4 regions of the Bradyrhizobium sp. P5_C12 genome follow, and region 1 is predicted to be linked to each of the others. Evidence: predicted binding sites of a transcription regulator. Region 1 holds the regulator's gene; each other region holds the start of a gene.
The links. Region 1 encodes PhoB, which activates phosphate uptake and scavenging genes when phosphate is short. Its sites were predicted from a motif close to TGTCATNNANCTGTCAT; they were not measured.

Region 1 (4,962 bases):
TCATCTATGGCGCGGTGGTGGTGCCGATGCGCGGCTTCTCGGCGATCGCGGGCTGCCTCGCGCTCGCCGTCATCGTGATCCCGGTGGTGCTGCGCACGACCGAGGACATGCTGCTCTTGGTGCCGAACGCGTTGCGCGAGGCGGCATCCGCGCTCGGTCTGCCGCGCTCGCTGGTGATCAAGCGGATCGCCTATCGCTCGGCGCGCGCGGGCCTCATCACCGGCGTGCTGCTCGCGACCGCCCGTGTCGCCGGCGAAACCGCGCCGTTGCTGTTCACCGCGCTGTCGAACCAGTTCTTCAGCCTGGACCTGACCAAGACGATGGCCAACCTGCCGGTCACCATCAACAACTTCGTGCAGAGCCCATACGCCTACTGGAAGCAGCTGGCGTGGAGCGGGGCGCTGCTCATCACCCTGACCGTGCTTGCCCTGAACATTGGCGCGCGCATCCTTGGCGCCGAGAGGACCGCAAAATGAGTGATCTTTCCGTATCGATGAGCGCAGCCGGCGGGCTCCCGCAGTCGCCGACGCTGCCCGAGGCGCCGCCCAAGGTGACCGTGCGCAATCTCAACTTCTATTACGGCGAGCACCATGCGCTTAAGAACATCAACCTGACGCTCGGCACCAATCGCGTCACGGCGTTCATCGGCCCGTCGGGCTGCGGCAAGTCGACCCTGCTGCGCATCTTCAACCGGATGTACGACCTCTATCCGGGCCAGCGCGCCACCGGCCAGCTGATGCTCGACCAGACCAACATCCTCGACACCAAGCTCGACCTCAATCTGCTGCGCGCGCGCGTCGGCATGGTGTTCCAGAAGCCGACGCCGTTCCCGATGACGATCTACGAGAACATCGCTTTCGGCATCCGTCTCTATGAGAAGATCTCGAAGTCCGAGATGGACGACCGCGTCGAGAAGGCGCTGCGCGGCGGCGCGCTGTGGAACGAGGTCAAGGACAAGCTCAATGCGTCCGGCCTGTCGCTCTCCGGCGGCCAGCAGCAGCGCCTCTGCATCGCCCGCACGGTGGCGGTGCGGCCCGAGGTGATCCTGTTCGACGAGCCCTGCTCGGCGCTGGACCCGATCTCGACCGCCAAGGTCGAGGAGCTGATCCAGGAGCTCTCCGAGAACTACACGATCGCCATCGTCACCCACAACATGCAGCAGGCGGCCCGCGTCTCCGACAAGACCGCCTTCATGTATCTCGGCGAGTTGATCGAGTTCGACGACACCAGCAAGATCTTCACGTCGCCGACCGATCGGCGTACGCAGGATTACATCACCGGCCGGTTCGGCTGAGGAGACAGGATATGGCTTCCGAACATACCGCAAAGGCCTTCGACACCGACCTCCAGGAGCTTACGCGCCTGGTCGCGGAGATGGGCGGGATTGCCGAGCGCATGATCGTCGATTCCGTCGATGCGCTGATCCGCCGCGACGTTGCGCTCGGCCAGCGCGTGGTCGCGACCGACGTCGAGATCGACGCGCTCCAGAAGAAGATCGAGGAGCGCGCCGTGCTCACCATCGCCCGCCGCCAGCCGATGGCGGTCGATCTGCGCGAGATCGTCGGCGCCATGCGCGTCGCGACCGATCTCGAGCGCATCGGCGATCTCGCCAAGAACATGGGCAAGCGCGTCGCGGCGCTGGAGACGGATTTCCATCCGCTCAAGCTGTTCCGCGGCCTCGAGCACATGACCGACCTCGTGCAGCAGCAGGTCAAGTCGGTGCTGGACGCCTATGCCGCGCATGATCTGCCGGCGGCGATGGCGGTGTGGAAGGGCGACGAGGAAGTCGACGCCATCTGCACCTCGCTGTTCCGCGAGCTCCTCACCTACATGATGGAGGATCCGCGCAACATCTCGTTCTGCATTCACCTGATGTTCTGTGCCAAGAACATCGAGCGGATCGGCGACCACGCCACCAACATCGCCGAGACCGTATTCTACATGATCGAAGGTCAGGCGATGACCGACAAGCGACCGAAGGGCGACATGACGACCTTCGCCACGACGGTCCCGAACACTTAAGGCTTGAGGAGCGACGACCACATGGGCGCACGCATTATGGTGGTTGAGGACGAGGAAGCCCTGACCGAGCTTCTCCGCTACAACCTCGAAGGCGACGGCTATGACGTCGAGACGGTGATGCGCGGCGACGACGCCGACACCCGCCTCAAGGAGCATATCCCCGACCTGATCGTACTCGACTGGATGCTGCCAGGGCTGTCCGGCATCGAGCTGTGCCGGCGGCTGCGCACCCGGCCCGAGACCAAGCAGCTTCCGATCATCATGCTCACCGCCCGCGGCGAGGAGAGCGAGCGGGTGCGCGGGCTTGCGACCGGCGCCGACGACTACATCGTCAAGCCGTTCTCGGTGCCGGAGCTGCTCGCGCGCGTGAAGGGCCTGCTCAGGCGCGCCAGCCCGGAGCGGTTGGCCACCGTGCTCGCCTTTGGCGACATCGAGCTCGATCGCGACAAGCGCCGCGTGGCGCGCTCGGGCCGTCCGATCGATCTCGGCCCGACCGAATATCGCCTGCTGGAGTTCTTCCTGGAGCATCCCGGTCGCGTGTTCTCGCGCGAGCAGCTGCTCGACAGCGTCTGGGGCCGCGACATCTATATCGACGAACGCACCGTCGACGTGCACATCGGTCGCCTGCGCAAGCTGCTCAATCTCGGCCGCGAACAGGACCCGATCCGCACCGTGCGCGGCGCCGGCTACGCGCTGGACGATCGCTTCGCGAAGGCGGAGCAGACGTAGGCTAGAGCGAGTTGGTTTGGCGAGCTGTCGCCACGATATCGGTGTCGTCCCGGCGAAGGCCGGGACCCATAACCCGAGGACGCAATTGTTTGTGCGAGAAGGGTAACTCCGAATCCCTGTAACCACATCTGCTGGTGGTTATGGGTCCCGGCCTTCGCCGGGACGACATCGGAGTGTGTCGAGCCGCCATCGTGTGATGGCGGCATTTTAACGGACGACTATATCCGCTAACTCACCGCGGGCCCGGCTTGGCCGGTGCGCGCCGGCGATCGGCCGCCGGCTGGTACGCGACACGCGAGTGCTGGGCGCAATAGGGAAGGCCCGACAGCGCCTTGCCGCCGCAGAAGAAGAAATCCGGGCTCGAGGGATCGCCGACCGGCCAGTGGCAGGTCGCCTCGTTCAATTCCAGCAGCGACAGCCGCTGGCTCATCGGCACCACGTTGTCGTAGGTGACCGGCTCGGCCTCCACCTCGACCTCGAAGGCCTGCGCCAACGCGGTGTTGCCGCGCGAGATCGGGCGGCTCACCCGCATCATGTGCTGTGCCGGACGCGCCTTACGCGGCCGGGGCGCGGCCGAAGAGGGGCTCTTGGCGCGGCCGGACAGGCCAAGCCTGTGCACCTTTCCGATCACGGCGTTGCGGGTCACATTGCCGAGCTCCGCCGCGATCTGGCTGGCCGAAAGTCCGGCCTCCCAGAGCTTTTTCAGCTGCTCGACGCGATCATCGGACCAGGTCAAAACCGTCATTGCACCCTTTCCCTCGCTGCGCGCCTGCCATATCGGGGCCTCACAGCGAATGCCTAAGCCTTGAAAAACCCGTGCCGCCAGAATCCCTTAAGGCTCGCCGGGCGCGCGAAGTGCGCCCGAACGTTTACGCCGGTACATGAGGACTTAGAGATCAGAACCGCCTGCACGAGATGTCGTATCTGACAAGCCAAACGCTACAATATGGCGTGACTCACGCGCAAGAGTCCGCCGACTCGCTTCCACATGTTCCGTGGCCAAAAAACCGCAAAATCGACACCGCAAGACTACGGATTCAGCGTTTCGTGAGGCTTTCCGGGCGGCATTGACACCCGTTTTACCAGGCATAAGATAGTGACGCGTGCCGCCCTTAAAAGGCGGCACGTTTCGTTTTCCGGGCCGGTCAATGGTGCGTTGCGTGATGCACGCTCAGTCCGTCCGCAACATCCAAGTGACCGTCATGACCAACAGCGCAGCGCCGCATTTGCTCCCCGTTTTCGCCAGGGCCGACCTCGGTTTTGAGCGCGGCGAAGGCTGCTGGCTGATCGCGACCAACGGCGACCGCTATCTCGATTTCACCTCTGGCGTGGCGGTGAACGCGCTCGGCCATGCCCATCCCGCGCTGGTCAAGGCGTTGCAGGAGCAGGCCACGAAACTCTGGCACATGTCGAACCTGTTCCAGAGCCCGGATGGCGAGCGACTTGCCGCCCGGCTCTGCAGCGAGAGCTTTGCGGACTTCGTATTCTTCTGCAATTCCGGCGCCGAGGCGCTGGAATGCGTGATCAAGGTCGTGCGCCGCTATCACGCCGCCAAAGGCCATCCCGACCGCTATCGCATGATCACCTTCGAGGGCGCCTTCCACGGCCGCACGCTGGCGACGCTGGCTGCGACCGGCTCGGCAAAATATCTCGAAGGCTTTGGTCCGCCGATGGACGGCTTCGACCAGGTCCCGCATGGCGATCTTGACGCCGTGAAGAAGGCCATCGGCCCGCAGACCGCCGGCATCCTGATCGAACCGATCCAGGGCGAGGGCGGCGTGCGTTCGGCGACGCCGGCGTTCCTCAAGGCGCTGCGCCAGCTCTGCGACGAGCGCGGCCTGTTGCTGGCGTTCGACGAGGTGCAGACCGGCATGGGCCGCACCGGCGATCTCTTTGCGCATCGTCGCCTCGGCGTCACGCCCGATGTGATGTCGCTGGCCAAGGCGCTCGGCGGCGGCTTCCCGATCGGCGCGTGCCTTGCGACCGCGGAAGCGGCGTCCGGCATGACGCCGGGCTCGCACGGCTCGACCTTCGGCGGCAATCCGCTCGCGATCTCCGCTGCGAACGCGGTGCTCGACGTCATGCTCAAGCCCGGCTTCTTCGACCACGTGCAGAAGATGTCGTTGCTGTTGAAGCAGAAGCTCGCCTCCGTGATCGACCGCCATGGCGACGTCGTCAGCGAAGTCCGCGGCGAGGGGCTCTTGATCGGCA
Region 2 (4,962 bases), on a different contig from region 1:
CTGATCGTGGTGGTGACGCCGAAGACTGCGGCGTCACCGATCCGCGAAACTCCGGTCGGATCATTCGGGTTCGGGATGCCGCCGGAGGGGCGGAACACATATTGGAAGTACGGCGCCACCAGCCAGCCAGGCTTGATGTGCGCCTCGTAGATCATCTCGAGCAAGGTCTCGTTGCTGCGCACGGGACTCAGGACGCCGGTGAAGGCCTGGGTATCGACATCGAGGTTGCGGGCGGTGTTGGAGATCCGCATGTAGGCCATCGCCACGCCGAAGCGGTCGAGCGGACGGCCTGGCGTGAAGCCGACGAAGCCGATGCCGCCGTCCACATAAAGGTCGATCAGATTGCGGTCCGGCGGGCTGTAGGCGATGCGGCCGAACGCCGTGACGCCGGGGATCGAGGCCGAGGTGCTGTTGTCCGTGACCTCCGGCGGGCGGTAGAGCACCTGCTCCACGACCGCAAAGATTCCGTAGTTGCCGCGAAGCTTTGCCGGAATGCCGGACCCGTCGGGATCCGCGATCGACATGCCCTCCGCGGTAAACCGCTGGCTGTCGAACGAACCATAATGCTTCCAGGCCCCCGGCGTGAAATTGCCGGCGAGCGGACGGCCGCCGATATCGATGTCGTAGTTGAAGCGGACCTGCCCGATCACCCAGGGCGGATCGTTGACGCGGAATGCGAGACCGTGATGGTCGCGAATCTGCGGATCGGCGTCGCCCGGGCCTGACGGATCGCCGTTGAACACCGCGCCGTAGGCGATGATCTTGTCCGTCAAGGCGGCCTTGACGCGAATGCCGGGCACCGCGATCGGCGGCGCCGGGCCGCCGGCCGGAAGGTTGCTCGCCTTGATCGCGGGCCAGCCGAAGGTGCCGTTGATGAAGAGGTCGTCGGTCTGGCTGTCGAAGAACTCGACGTCCGCGGCCTGCTGGCCCGCCCGGATGTTCAGCCTGTCGCCAAAGAAGCTCTGCTCGAAATAGGCGTTGTAGAGCCGCTGGTCGGGCAGCGCCTCGATCTCGCTGATGGTGGCGAGGTTTTGCACGTAGTTGCGGGAGAGCCCGCGGCCGTAGATCACGAAGGCGTTGGCGTAGAAGCGGCCACCGGTCCAGCCGACGAGCTTGTCGAGATCGGCGTCGACCGACAGATCGAGGCGGCCGAAATGGATGGCGCCGCGCGCGACCCCGCCCGAGACATTGCCGATGTTGTCGGCGATGTAGGTGGCGCCGAAGTTCAGGCCCTTGTTGGCAAGCCCGTCATGCCATTCGTTGAACCATTTGGGCGCCAGCCATTCGGCCGCGCTTTCGTCCTTGGCGCCGGCGAACGCGCCGGTGCTGGCCGCCGTGCAGGCCAGCACAATCGCGGTTGCGCATCGCAACGCAGATCTTTGGGCAGTCCCGATCACGCCTGGCGTACGCTATTTGAAAATACCTGTGCGCCGCATGAACAGATAGGCGGCACCAATCGACGAAGCCATCAAGGCGGCGGCCCAGAGGAAACCGGTCTCGACATCGGTGAGCGGCAAACCCTTGGTGTTCATGCCGAAGATGCCAGTCACCAGCGTCGGCGGCAACAGCAGCGTCGTCACGATCGACAGCGTGTGGAGGTGCCGGTTGCTCTCCTCCTCGTTCTTGAAGCGCAGCTCCTCCTCGAGCAGGCGGCTGCGTTCCCGGAGTTCGACGATGTCGTGATCGAGCCCGTCCAGCCGCTGCGCCAGCTTGCCGGCATGGATGCGCAAGGACGGCGAGAGGTGATCGGTGTTCTTCTGGTCGAGGCGGTGAAACAGCACGCGCAATCCGGTGAGCTGGCGATGCAGCCTGACGCAGGTCCGGCGCAGCCGGCCGAGGATGCGGCGCATCTCCGGCTTGGCCTCGTCGGCCAGAATCCGTTCCTCGATATCGTCGACCTCCTGCCCGAGCTTGTCGGCCATCCGGTCCAGGGTGTCGGCGACCTCGTCGACGATCTTCTCCAGGAGATGGGCGACATTGTCGACGCGGTAGCCGCCTTCGAGCACCCGGCGCGTCGCGTCGGCCGAGCACAGCGCCTGATGGCGGCCGCTGACCAGGAGATGCTCGGTCATGGCGAAGCGCAGGAACGCGGTCTCTTCCGTCGCGCTGTCGATGTCGCGCACGAGATCGGAGAACACGCCGTAGACGCAATTGTCGATGACGTGAAGCTGCTGGAAGGTGTCGTGGGACAGCAGGAGCTCGCGGGAGAGCGGCGGCAGCTGCGAGGCCGTGATCCACGGCCGCACGCGCGCGTCGGTCAGGTTGAAATGCAGCCAGAGCCGGCCGTCATGGCTGAACTCGATCGGCTGGTCGATCGGCAGCGCCTCGGCGCTGCCGTCGCCGTGCAGCCGGAATGCCCAGACGAGGCCAGGGATCGACGGCGCAGCATCCGAAATCGCGCTGACAAGCTTTGCCGGCTCAGCCATGGCCAACCCCAACCGTCAACAGATGCCCCGCTCCGGAAGACGGCTGACGGCATCTTCCGGACCCACGCGGGGTACTCAATTACGGCTTTGTTACAGTTTGATGATAGCGAGCCGCGCTACTCCGCGGCCAGCCCCGTCGCGGCCGCCGCCTCGGCTTCCCTGATGTAGTCATGGACCACGCGGCCGAACGGCAGCGTCAGATCGGCGATGTAGTGATGCGCGCCGACGACGCGGCGAACCGGAAAATCGGCAACCGGCGCATTGACGTGCGGCACCAGATGCAGGCGGCCCGGCCCCATCCACGACCCCTTCGGCACGATGTCGGTGAGGTTGATCGCGACGAGCTGGCAGACCTCGAGACGGCCGTCGACGCCGGGGATCATCTTCAGATTGATCTGCGTCTTCGACAGCGTGGCGCGGGTGAGATCGCCGTTGCCGGCCATGCTCTCGTGCTTGTAGCCCATCGTGCCCATGGCGACGAGCTGGCCGGCATATTCCAGCGTGCCGGTCAGCGTGTCCTTGACGATCTCGAGTTTCGGATGGGCGTATTTCTTGGGAAAGCCCCAGATCTCGCGCCCCGCCGCGATCGGCGGATCGTCGTCCAGATACATCTGCGAGACGAAGTTCACCTCCTCGCCGTGCAGACGCGCCGGAATGACCAGGCCGGATTCGGTGTAGCTGCCGAAGCCGGAGGAGTCCGGCATCCTGATCCATTCATAGTGCACGATCGGCTGCTCGATCGGCTCCAGCGGCTCAGGCAGGCCGGCGCGGATCAGGTCCGGGTCGGTCTCGTAGGTGATGACGAGGAATTCGCGATTGACGAAGCGATAAGGGCCGGCCGGATAGCTCGGCCCGGCAGCCGGCATGGACGGAAGTCTCAGCAAATCTTCCCTGCGCATCGCTGGTCTCCTGTGTGATGTCTGTGAGGCCCGCCCGGCGGCTTCGAGCCCGATGCAAATTGCTAGCCGTCGTCATTGACTGCGATGTGAAGGTTTTCCGTCAGGCGCACGACCCGGCGCCATTCCCGGCGCGGTTGACCAGCATGCGAACGATGCATCGGCGCCGACATTGTCATCACGCCGTCACCGCGGGCCGCAATCGTCGAGCTAAGGCAGGAGACATCACCATGGACGCCCGAACGTCACATCCGTCACATCAGAGCTTTGCGCGGGGCTGGCGCCCCGAGCGCTGCGATCGCGTCGCGCTGGTGCTGCAAGGCGGCGGTGCGCTCGGCGCGTATCAGGCCGGCGTCTATCAGGCGCTGCACGAGGCCGGCATCGAGCCCGACTGGGTCTGCGGCGTCTCGATCGGCGCGATCAACTCCGCCATCATCGCCGGCAACAAGCCGGAGAACCGGCTCGATGCGTTGCGCATCTTCTGGGAGCGCATCACCAACCGCAAGATCTGGCATTATACGCCGGACGGCGACATCTTCCGCCAGGCCCGCAATCTGATGAGCGCCTACATGACCTCGGCGCTCGGCCAGCCCGGCTTCTTCACGCCGCACCAGGTCAATCCGTGGTTCAGCCCGGTCGGCGCCCGCACCGCGACCAGCTATTACGACACCGCGCCGCTGAAGGAGACGCTGCTCGAGCTCGTCGACTTCGACCTCATCAACGACAAGAAGGTCCGCTTCGCGGTCGGCGCGGTGAACGTGCTGTCCGGCAACTTCATCTATTTCGACAACGCCCATGACGAGATCGAGCCGGAGCACATCATGGCGTCCGGCGCGCTGCCGCCGGCGCTGCCGATGGTGCGGATCGGCACCGATCATTTCTGGGACGGCGGCATCGTCTCCAACACGCCGCTCCAGCATCTGCTCGACCAGGAGGACGACCTCAACTCGCTGGTGTTCCAGGTCGACCTGTTCAGCGCCCGCGGCGTGCTGCCGCGCTCGATCCAGGACGTGATGGCCCGCCACAAGGACATCATGTATTCCTCGCGCACGCGCCACAACACCGACGTCTATCGCCGCACGCACAATCTCAAGGTCCAGCTCTACAAGGCCCTGGCGAAGCTTCCCGACGAACAGCTGTCCGACGAGGAGCGCCAGCTCAAGGCGAGCCTGCGCGACATGCCGGAGATCGCGATCCTGCATCTGATCTACCAGCAGAAGGCCTATGAGGGCGACGCCAAGGACCACGAATTCTCGGGCACCTCGATGCGCGAGCACTGGGCGAGCGGCTACGAGGACACCAAGCGCACCCTGAAGCGGCGCGACTGGATCAAGATGCCCGAGGAAGGCATGGGCCTCGTCGTCCACGACGTGCACCGGGAGACGGAGAGCGCGTAAGCGCCGGCCCGCCGTCATCGCGCGCGCAATAATCGAGAGTGGAACTCGAGTTCACCCCCCATCGTCATTGCGAGCGCGGCGAAGCAATCCAGGCAGTCGCCGCTGAGAGACTCTGGATTGCTTCGCTGCGCTCGCAATGACGGAGTATGACGCATCATTGCGTTCATCCAATTCACGCTTCGGCCTGCAGACACGCCTCCGCATTCTCGCGACTTGTTTCGCCCGAGCTTTGCTCTCGTCGTT
Region 3 (4,962 bases), on a different contig from region 1:
TGTAAAAGACCTCCATCACCGACAGCATGGTATCGAGCCCGACCAGATCGGCCAGCGCCAGCGGTCCGATCGGATGGTTGCAGCCGAGCTTCATGCCGGCATCGATCTCCTCCGCGGTCGCGATCCCTTCCTGAAGCGCGAAGATCGCCTCGTTGATCATCGGGCAGAGAATGCGGTTGACGGCGAAGCCCGGGCTGTTCTTCGCCGTGATCGCCACCTTGCCGACGCGCTTGGCGAAGTCGAGCGCCTTGGCGTGGGTGTCGTCGGAGGTCTGCAAGCCGCGGATGAGCTCCAAGAGCGCCATCACCGGCACCGGGTTGAAGAAGTGCATGCCGATGAAGCGGTCGGGGCGATCGGTTGCGGCGGCGAGCTTGGTGATCGAGATCGACGAGGTGTTGGTCGCGAGCAGCGTGCGCGGCGACAGCGTCGCGCAGAGATCCTTCAGGATCTTGACCTTGAGCTCTTCGTTCTCGGTCGCGGCCTCGATCACCAGATCGCAATCGGCGAGCTTGGCGCGGTCGGTCGTGCCGGTGATGCGCTTCAGCGCCGCCTCGCGATCCGCCGCCGACATCTTCTCCTTCTTGACCAGGCGCTCGAGGCTGCCGCCCACGGTCGACAATCCGCGGTTCACCGCCGCATCGGAAATGTCGACCATCACGACCGAAAGGCCGGCCGCAGCGCAAATCTGCGCGATGCCGTTCCCCATGGTCCCTGCCCCGATGATGCCAACGGTATTGATCATTGCTTACATCCTTCTCATCCTGCGGGGCGTGCCAGCGCTGGCCCCCGCCTCTTGTTCCTGCATCAGGCTCTAGCACCGCCGCCGGGCGGGTGCGACCTGATCCTGCCCCTTCCTTAAAGCATCCATGGCGGGAATAAAGCCGGCCTTCCGTCGCGAAAGGGCACGATTTAGGCTCTTGCGCACCGCTTACTCAAGTTTTGCGCCGTATCCCGCCTCTGGATAGAGCCGACGGCGCGGACAGGCCGGACGCAGGCTTGGGACCATCCCGGCCCGCTGCGCAGCGGCCCTTCAGCAAAAACGAATTTCGGTAAAGTGGCAGCAAAACGTTCCACGACATTTTTGTGACATAGGCCACACCAGCTTCGCGCCCGGCCTGCTAGCGTCGGGGCATGATGAAACATCTCGGACTACCGATCATCCTCACCGCCCTCGTGATCGCCACGCAAAGTCCGGCTGCCGAGACCAAGGGCGCAGGCTCAACCTTCGTTTCGCCCGTGATGGCGAAATGGATCGACGCCTACAAGGCGAAGACAGGCAACACCGTCAGCTACCAGGCGGTCGGCTCGAGCATTGGCGTCGGCTTGATCAAGAAGGAAGCCGTCGATTTCGGCGCGAGCGACATGCCGCTCGATCCCAAGGAGTTGGACAGGCTCGGCATGATGCAATTCCCGATCGTGATCGGGGGTGTCGTGCCCGTGGTCAACATCGATGGTGTCAAGCCCGGCCAGATTCGCTTCACCGGGCAGGTGCTCGCGGACATCTATCTCGGCAAGCTCAAATCCTGGAACGATCCGGCGATACGGGCGATCAACCCCGACATCAGACTCCCGAGCGCGGCGATCACGGTGGTTCATCGCGTCGACGGATCGGGAACGACGTTCAACTGGTCGAACTACCTCTCGAAGATCAGCCCACAATGGAAGACGACCGTGGGCGAAGGCACCTCGGTCGAGTGGCCAGTCGGGTTGGGAGGAAAGGGCAATGACGGCGTCGCCTCGCTCGTCAGTCTCGTTCCCGGCTCGATCGGTTACCTCGAATACACCTACGCGCTGCAACGGCTCGACAGGATTTCCTTCGGAATCGTGCAGAACGGTGCCGGCAATTTCGTCGTCCCCGACGCCGCATCGTTCCAGGCGGCGGCCTCGAGCGCGGACTGGAAGGCGGAGAAGGATTTCCATCTCGTGCTCACCAACGCGCCGGGTGAAGACGCCTACCCCATCACCGCCACGACATTCGTGCTGATGCCGAAGACCCCGAAATCGCCGGAACGGTCGGCAGCCGCCATCGACTTTGTGCGCTGGTCGCTGGAGAACGGCAAGCCGCAGGCTGAAACGCTCAATTACGTTCCGCTGCCGCCCGCCTTGGTTGATCAGATCGAACGGTACTGGCAACTGAGCTTTGGGGCAGCCCCCACGGTCGCGGCCTCGGCTAACGTCAAGCGCTGAGCTTTGAGATGGAGGTTCGGGGCAGATTGCACCGGATCCCCGATTGACAGGCCAAGCGGCCCTAGGATCTACGTCCCGGGAGCCGGCATCAGGCGCACACACATCCATTTTCCGAATGAAACGCGTTTCCAAATCGTCTCTCCCGGGTATTCTGTAGACGTCAACAAGACTCACAGAGACCAGCCCGTGAAGCGATTGCGTAGCGTCGATATCGACGATCCAGAGGCACTTTGCCGGACGCCGAAGCGTCAGGCCGAATGAACGACTTCGCGCGCTCCGTCGCCGCCGCCTTCTCGCTCATCGGCGAGGCCGATGCCGAGCTCCTCGGCATCGTCGCATTGTCGTTGCGCGTCAGCCTGACCGCCAGCATCCTCGCGGTGCTGATCGGCGCACCCTTCGGGGCCTTTCTGGCGATCGCCCGCTTCGGTGGACGGCAGGTCATCATCGTGCTGACCAACGCGCTGCTCGGCCTTCCGCCGGTCGTGGTCGGGCTTGGCCTCTATCTGCTGCTGTCGCGGTCGGGCCCGCTCGGAGCAGCCGGCCTGCTGTTCACGCCAACCGGGATGGTGATCGCGCAGACGCTGCTCGCCACGCCGATCGTGGTCGCACTGGTGCACAGGCCGGCGAGCCTGCTGTGGGCGGAATATGGCGATCTGGCGCGGATCGACGGGCTGTCGGTGCTGCGCAGCATGGCACTCCTGCTTGCGCTCGGCCGGACCTCGCTGATGACGGCTTTTCTGGCGGCCTTCGGGCGCGCGATCGCGGAGGTGGGCGCCATCATCATCGTCGGCGGCAACATCCGCGGCTTCACGCGCACGATGACGACCGCCATCGCCCTGGAGACCAGCAAGGGCGACCTGCCGCTGGCGCTCGGGCTCGGGCTGATCCTGCTCGCGCTCAGCGTGGCGGTATCGACCGTCGCCTTCCTGCTAGTGGGACGCGTTGGGGAAAAATAGCTGCTCGCCGCCGACCTTGTAGCCGGCGATCGCGTCCTGCCCCTTCGGCGAGACCAGCCAGTCGATGAAGGCCTGTCCGTCCTGTGCCTTCACGTCGGGATGCTTTGCCGGATTCACCAGCATGACGCCGTACTGGTTGAAGAGCCGCTTGTCGCCCTCGGTCAGGACGGCGAGCTCGCCGCGGTTCTTGAACGACAGCCAGGTGCCGCGATCCGACAGCAGATAGGCGTTCGAGGATGAGGCCATGTTCAGCGCCGGCCCCATGCCCTGACCGATCTCGCGATACCAGCTGTCCTTGCCGGCACTGAGGTCGACACCCGCCTCCTTCCACAGCCTGAGCTCGGCCGCGTGCGTGCCGGACTTGTCGCCGCGCGAGATGAACGGCGCCTTCGCCGCCGCGATCTTGCGCAGCGCATCAGCGACGTCCTTGCCACCGGCAATCTGCGCCGGATCGCTCTTCGGCCCGACGATGATGAAGTCGTTGTACATGACGTCGAAACGCTTCACGCCCTGCCCTTCCGACATGAACCTGTCTTCTGCGGGCCTGTCATGGACGAACACCACGTCGGCATCGCCCCGCCGCCCGATGTCCAGCGCCTGGCCGGTGCCGACGGCAACGACCTTCACATTGACGCCCTCGGCTTTCGAGAACAGGGGCAGCAGGTAGCCGAACAAGCCCGACTGTTCGGTCGACGTCGTCGAGGCGACGGTGATGGTGCGATCCTGCGCGTAAGCGCACGTCGACCAGACCAGAACCGCTGCGATGGCGGCAAGCTTCCTCATGCGTTGTCCTCACTCTCCAGACGTTTCAAATTACGCCAGGGAGGACGACGCTGGGAAGCCCCACGTTCGGCTCAGGATCAGCGGTCGGGGCGGTACCGCATAACGGCGAGACGGTTTGTCACGCATACGCTCGCATCGATGCATTTCGAATGAAGGATGCAACACGGTCGGCGTTGCAATCGTGGATCGCCCGAAAGCGCGACACGGCAGTCGCGTTTCCCGCGCGGTGGACGCACGGATGTTCTGCAATTGGTCCCACCTACATTGACATCGATGTGACGGCCGGGGCAGTTTTTGCATTGCTGGCGAATCAGCGATTGCCTCACGCCGAGTACCTCTTGGACAACTCCCTGTGCTTTCGAGACTGATATCGTTGCTGCGCCGCATTCCTGCGGTGAAATGGGCGTTCACCCGGCTTAGGCCCTTGCCGCACCGCGGCAGCATCGACGTCGCACCGATCGCGGCAAGCGACTCGCCGGCAATCGTTGCCGACATCGCAGAAGATGTTCCGGCTCCCGACAGCAGCAGCACTAACCCGCTGTGCGGTGACACCGAGACCGCCGTTGCGACTCCGGCCGCCGGGGATGGCACCGCTATCTCGGTCATCCCGGAGAGCTCGTCCGCAGCGCCGACGGATATCAGCGTCACCGACGATTCATCCCCGGAAACGCCGACAGAGGTCGAGTCGGTCGTCGTCCAAGAGGTTTCGGTCTCGTCAGTCGAGGTGGAGAGCGAGGCCGTCGATGCTCATGAGCTCGTCAGCAGCGATCCGCCTGCAGAGCTCCAGACCAACGTCGCACCCGTCGTCGTAGAAGAGACATCGGTGCCGTTTGTCGAGAGCGAGCCGGTCGATGCTCCCGAGCTCGTCAGCAGCGCCCCGTCTGCGGAACCCCCGGCGAACGTCGAACCCGTCATCGTTGCAGAGGCGCGGCTGTCGCCTGTCGAGGCCGAGAGCCAGCAGGCCAACGCGCCCGAGCCTGTCATCAGCAGCGATGCAACTGCCGACCTCTCGACCGAGGTCGAGCTTGTCGTCGTA
Region 4 (4,962 bases), on a different contig from region 1:
CCCGAGCCGAACGAGCCGATGTTTCACGAGGAATGGGAATCCCGCGTTCTCGCGATGGTGCGCGCGATGGGCGCGGCCGGCGCCTTCAACATCGATACCTCGCGGTTCTATCGCGAGACGATTCCGCCGCACGTCTATCTCTCCAGCTCCTACTACAAGAAATGGTTCCTCGGCCTCGAGGAGATGCTGATCGAGAAGGGCTACCTCACCCGCGAGGAAGTCGCGGCCGGCCACGCCATGCAGCCCGCAAAGGCGCTCAAGCATGGCAAGTTCGATCTCGGCCAGGTCGAGCGGATCATGGTGCGCGGCAAGTTCGCCCGCCCTGCCCCGGCGCCCGCCAAGTTCAAGATCGGCGACAAGGTGCGCGCCAAGAACATTCATCCCGCCACCCATACGCGGCTGCCGCGCTATGTGCGCGGCCATGTCGGCGTGGTCGAGCTGAACCATGGCTGTCACGTGTTTCCGGATTCGGCGGCGATCGAGCTCGGCGAAAATCCGCAATGGCTCTACACGGTCGTGTTCGAGGGCCGCGATCTCTGGGGCGCGGACGGCGATCCGACCTCAAAAGTGTCGATCGACGCGTTCGAGCCCTATCTGGACGCGGCGTGATGAGCAGCACGGCTGCTGCCGCCGCGACCGCGGCAATTCCGAGCATTCCGCGCGATGATGACGGCCCGGTGTTCCGTGCGCCCTGGGAGGCCCATGCCTTCGCGATGGCGCTGACACTGCATGAGCGCGGCGTGTTCACCTGGCCCGAATGGGCCGCAGCCCTGGCCTCCGAGATCAAGCGTGCGCAGGCCGCCGGCGATCCTGATACGGGCGAGACCTACTATCTGCACTGGCTCGCCACGCTGGAGGGACTGGTCGCGCGCAAGGGCGTCGCATCCGCGGAGACGCTGCATCGCTATCGGGATGCCTGGGATCACGCCGCGGATCGGACGCCGCACGGCAAGCCGATCGAGCTGCGTGCGGAGGATTTCGCGGGGTAGTTTTTCGTGCGTGGTGCAGGCACCGTTTCCCCGAACACAGCTGTCATCACCCGCGAAGGCGGGTGATCCAGTATTCCAGAGACGTTCGCGGGAGACGGAGAAGCCGTGGCGTACTGGATTCCCCGCCTTCGCGGGGAATGACAGCGGAGATTGGAGCGCTATTTGCTCCCCGCCACATACTCCGCCCACCCCTTCGCCCGCAGGCTGCACGCCGGGCATTCGCCGCAGCCATAGCCCCACTCGTGCTGCGCGCCGCGTTCGCCGAGATAGCAGGTGTGCGACTGCTCGCGGATCAGGTCGACGAGGCCATCGCCGCCGAGGTCGTGCGCAAGCTTCCAGGTCGCGGCCTTGTCGATCCACATCAGTGGCGTGTGCAGCTCGAAGGGCCTCGCCATGCCGAGCGAGAGCGCGGCCTGCATGGCGCGGATGGTCTCGTCGCGGCAATCGGGATAGCCGGAATAATCGGTCTCGCACATGCCGCCGACGATGTGGGTGATGCCGCGCCGGTAGGCCAGCGCCGCGGCGAAGGTCAGGAATACGAGGTTGCGACCGGGCACGAATGTATTGGGCAGCCCGTCGGCGCCCATCGCGATCGCGACATCGCGCGTCAGCGCCGTGTCCGAGATCGCAGCCAAGGTCGGGATCGACAGCGTGTGGCTCTCGCCGAGCTTGTCCGCCCAATCCGCGCGCAGCGCCCTGACGCCGGCGAACAGGCTGTCGCGGCAGGCAAGCTCGACGGCGTGGCGCTGGCGGTACTCGAACCCCAGCGTCTCCACGCGCGCGAAGCGGCTCAGCGCCCAGGCCAGGCAGGTGGTGGAATCCTGGCCGCCGGAAAACAGCACCAGCGCGGTTTGTGATGAAAATGCGTCACTCATGGCCCGCGCTTTAGCACTGCGGGAGCGGCCCGCCAATCGGTGGAAATCGGCCCGTTCCAGCGCGTGCCGCTGGGAACGGCGGCCCACTTTTGGCATAAGGTTTTGGAGCCAGGAGACTGCCCCGTAATGACCCCTTCCCGCGACATTTCCCGCCTGATCGAGATCATGGCGGCGCTGCGCACGCCGGTGACCGGCTGCCCTTGGGATCTCGAGCAGAATTTCGCGACGATCGCGCCCTACACGATCGAGGAAGCCCATGAGGTGGTGGACGCCATCACCCGCGGCGATCTCGACGATCTGCGCGAGGAGCTCGGCGACCTCCTGCTCCAGGTCGTGTTCCACGCCCAGATGGCGTCAGAGCAGAACGCTTTCGCTTTTGGAGATGTCGTCGAGGCCATCACGCGAAAAATGATCCGGCGCCATCCCCACGTCTTCGCCGACAAGGACGGCAATCTCGCCTCCTCCCACGTCAAGGAAGTCTGGGACCGCATCAAGGCCGAGGAGAAGGCCGAGCGCGCCGCGCGCCGGCCGCCAGAAACGACGCCGACCCACAAATCCCTGCTGTCGGGCGTGAAAGCCGGCCAACCCGCCTTGACGCGCGCGATGGAGCTGCAGCGCAAGGCCTCGACCGTCGGCTTCGACTGGAACGACCCGCGCGCGGTGCTGGCAAAGATCCGCGAGGAAGCCGACGAGATCGAGGCCGCGCTGGACCGCAACGACAAGGAGGAACTGGCGGAAGAAACCGGCGACCTCATGTTCGCGCTGGTCAACCTCGCCCGCCATGTCGATGCCGATCCGGAAGCCGCGTTGCGCGCCACCAACACGAAATTCGAGCGGCGCTTTGCCTATATCGAGCGGGCGCTGGAAGCGCAGGGCCGGACGCTGGAGCAGGCCTCGCTGGCGGAGATGGATGCGCTTTGGAATGCGGCGAAGACCGCGACCTAGCTGAACGCAGTGACCGGGATATCCATTGCCATCAACCTCTTGGTGAAAGTTGAGAGGGCCCGGAACGCTCATGTGCGTCTTGACGTACGTGAAGCTCGCCTTTTCCCGATTTGCAAGACGTCGGCGGCTCAGGCGGAGAGATGCGGCAAGGCGCCGCCATGAAATTGTCACCACAGACAGTTTAAAGTTGTATAATAATTCCGACGCAGCCACACCCCACAGCAGGTGAGCGCGATGCCACTAAAGCACTATTCGGTCCTCAAGGGACGCCCGATCGCGATGCGTTTCGGCACCGGCAAGTCGCCGCACTATCAAGTCCATATCGTGGCCGGCGACGAGGATTTCCGCATCGCCATCAATGTGCAGTCAGCCGACGGAAGCGAAGTCGAGTTCCTGGTGCGATCGCACTTCGTCCATCCGATCACCGAACAACTCGCGGCATTGCCGGAGGGCTTGCACCCACAGCCGCCGCAACCGGGCGGCACCGCGCTGGACTTCATTCGCGGCAATCTGATGCAGCCGCAGGAGATGATCCCGCTGCCGCTGTCGGTGCCCGGACCGGACAACGACCTCAACGAGAAGCTCGACCAGTTCGTCCAGCGCGCACTCTCGGACGAAAGCGCGATGATATACGCATTCGGCGAGACATGGGGCCCGGAGACGAAGGCGGACAATTATTTCGGCTTCCGGCCGGGACGCGGCATTCACGACATCCATATGAACCAGGGAAATCCCATCGGAAAATTCTCGGGCGACAACGGGCCGTGGCAAGACGGCGGGCTCGTGTTCGAATTCCCGGATCAGAAATTATGGACGGCGGTCTTCCTCAAATTCCAGACGCAGGCCTGGCACACCGACGACAAGACTGGTCATCCGATCGATCTCGGCGGAGGCACGCCGACAGCGCCGCGGGATCCGACGGCTCCTCCGACCGCGGAAATGCCGGATGGCCTCGTGTGCATCATTGCGGCACTCGTCAACGCCGTGAAGACGCCCGAGCGGGAAGTCGTCACGCTGCTCAATACGGCCGATCGTGACATCGATCTCACCGGCTGGATGCTGGCCGACAAGCAGAAGAAGAAAATGGCCTTGTCAGGGAAGATCGCGGCCGGCGGCACGCTCGCCGTCGTCGTGCAGAAGCCGATGGAATTATCGAACAAGGGCGGCATCATTTCGTTGCTGGACGAGCGTGGAATCAAGGTCCACGGCGTCGCCTATACCAAGGCGCAAGCGAAACATCCGGGCCTGACCATTCCGTTCTAGTGTTCCAATGAATTCGCGCGTCGTGGGACGCCCTTGAGTGCGTAGCCCGGATGGAGCGAAGCGCAATCCGGGGCGCGTCGTGTCGGGCTTTCCCGGATTTCGCTTCGCTCCATCCGGCCTACAATGTGGCGTCAGACTTGTTCGGGCCTATGCGGCGTGATGCGGCACGGCGTCGAAGCGGTTGACCACGATATCCCGCTTGGTCTCATCCACCCGCACGGTCATGTCGAAGCGGCCGTCGTGCAGCTCCTTGACCAAGATCTCGGCATTGCGATGCAGCCAGCTGATCCCGGCGCCGTCGGCAGCGTCGATCGAGAGATCGAGCGTGGTGCGCTTGGCGGCGAGCCGTTCCTCGATCGCGGCGAGCAGCGCGTCGATCCCCTCGCCTGACACGGCGGAGACCAGCATCGCCGGATGATCCTCCGGCCGGCGCGCCGCGATGTTCAGCAGCTCTTCGCGCTGATCCGCGTCAAAACGATCGATCTTGTTCCAGACCTCGATGATACGGCCGGAATCGTCGGGGTTGATGCCGAGCTGGCGCAGCACCGCGTCGACGTCGCTCTGCTGCGCCTCGGCGTCTTCGTGCGAGATGTCGCGGACATGCAGGATGACGTCGGCCTCGAGCACCTCTTCCAGCGTGGCGCGGAAGGCGGCGACGAGCTGCGTCGGCAGGTTGGAGATGAAGCCCACGGTGTCGGACAGCATCGCCTTGCCGCCATGCGGCAGGCTGAGCGCGCGCAAGGTCGGATCGAGGGTCGCGAACAGCATGTCGGCGGCCTGCACGTCGGCACGCGTCAGGCGGTTGAACAGCGTCGACTTGCCGGCATTGGTGTAGCCGACCAGCGCCACGACGCGATAAGGCACGCGCTGGCGTCCGGCGCGATGCAGAC

Region 2: ACXJMY_RS07545 (acetoacetate decarboxylase) is a predicted target of PhoB. The motif match lies at 3,496-3,512, and genes of this name have one in related genera.
Region 3: pstS (phosphate ABC transporter substrate-binding protein PstS) is a predicted target of PhoB. The motif match lies at 1,073-1,089, and genes of this name have one in related genera.
Region 4: ACXJMY_RS09540 (DUF2278 family protein) is a predicted target of PhoB. The motif match lies at 2,964-2,980, and genes of this name have one in related genera.

What each region holds. Positions count from the first base shown of each region.
Region 1 is NZ_JBFULU010000010.1:146,732-151,693, forward strand. Features, by position in the region: gene pstA (phosphate ABC transporter permease PstA) at 1-476, shown strand, start outside; gene pstB (phosphate ABC transporter ATP-binding protein PstB) at 473-1,294, shown strand; gene phoU (phosphate signaling complex protein PhoU) at 1,306-2,022, shown strand; gene phoB (phosphate regulon transcriptional regulator PhoB) at 2,044-2,751, shown strand; gene ACXJMY_RS12305 (GcrA family cell cycle regulator) at 2,984-3,496, opposite strand; gene ACXJMY_RS12310 (acetylornithine transaminase) at 3,954-4,962, shown strand, end outside.
Region 2 is NZ_JBFULU010000006.1:107,476-112,437, forward strand. Features, by position in the region: gene ACXJMY_RS07535 (carbohydrate porin) at 1-1,397, opposite strand, end outside; gene ACXJMY_RS07540 (transporter) at 1,410-2,426, opposite strand; gene ACXJMY_RS07545 (acetoacetate decarboxylase) at 2,543-3,325, opposite strand; gene ACXJMY_RS07550 (patatin-like phospholipase family protein) at 3,553-4,719, shown strand.
Region 3 is NZ_JBFULU010000021.1:59,022-63,983, forward strand. Features, by position in the region: gene ACXJMY_RS19965 (3-hydroxybutyryl-CoA dehydrogenase) at 1-742, opposite strand, end outside; gene pstS (phosphate ABC transporter substrate-binding protein PstS) at 1,132-2,187, shown strand; gene ACXJMY_RS19975 (ABC transporter permease) at 2,445-3,143, shown strand; gene ACXJMY_RS19980 (extracellular solute-binding protein) at 3,117-3,926, opposite strand; gene ACXJMY_RS19985 (hypothetical protein) at 4,300-4,962, shown strand, end outside.
Region 4 is NZ_JBFULU010000007.1:269,067-274,028, forward strand. Features, by position in the region: gene nthB (nitrile hydratase subunit beta) at 1-609, shown strand, start outside; gene ACXJMY_RS09525 (nitrile hydratase accessory protein) at 609-989, shown strand; gene queC (7-cyano-7-deazaguanine synthase QueC) at 1,148-1,864, opposite strand; gene mazG (nucleoside triphosphate pyrophosphohydrolase) at 1,991-2,809, shown strand; gene ACXJMY_RS09540 (DUF2278 family protein) at 3,044-4,072, shown strand; gene hflX (GTPase HflX) at 4,220-4,962, opposite strand, start outside.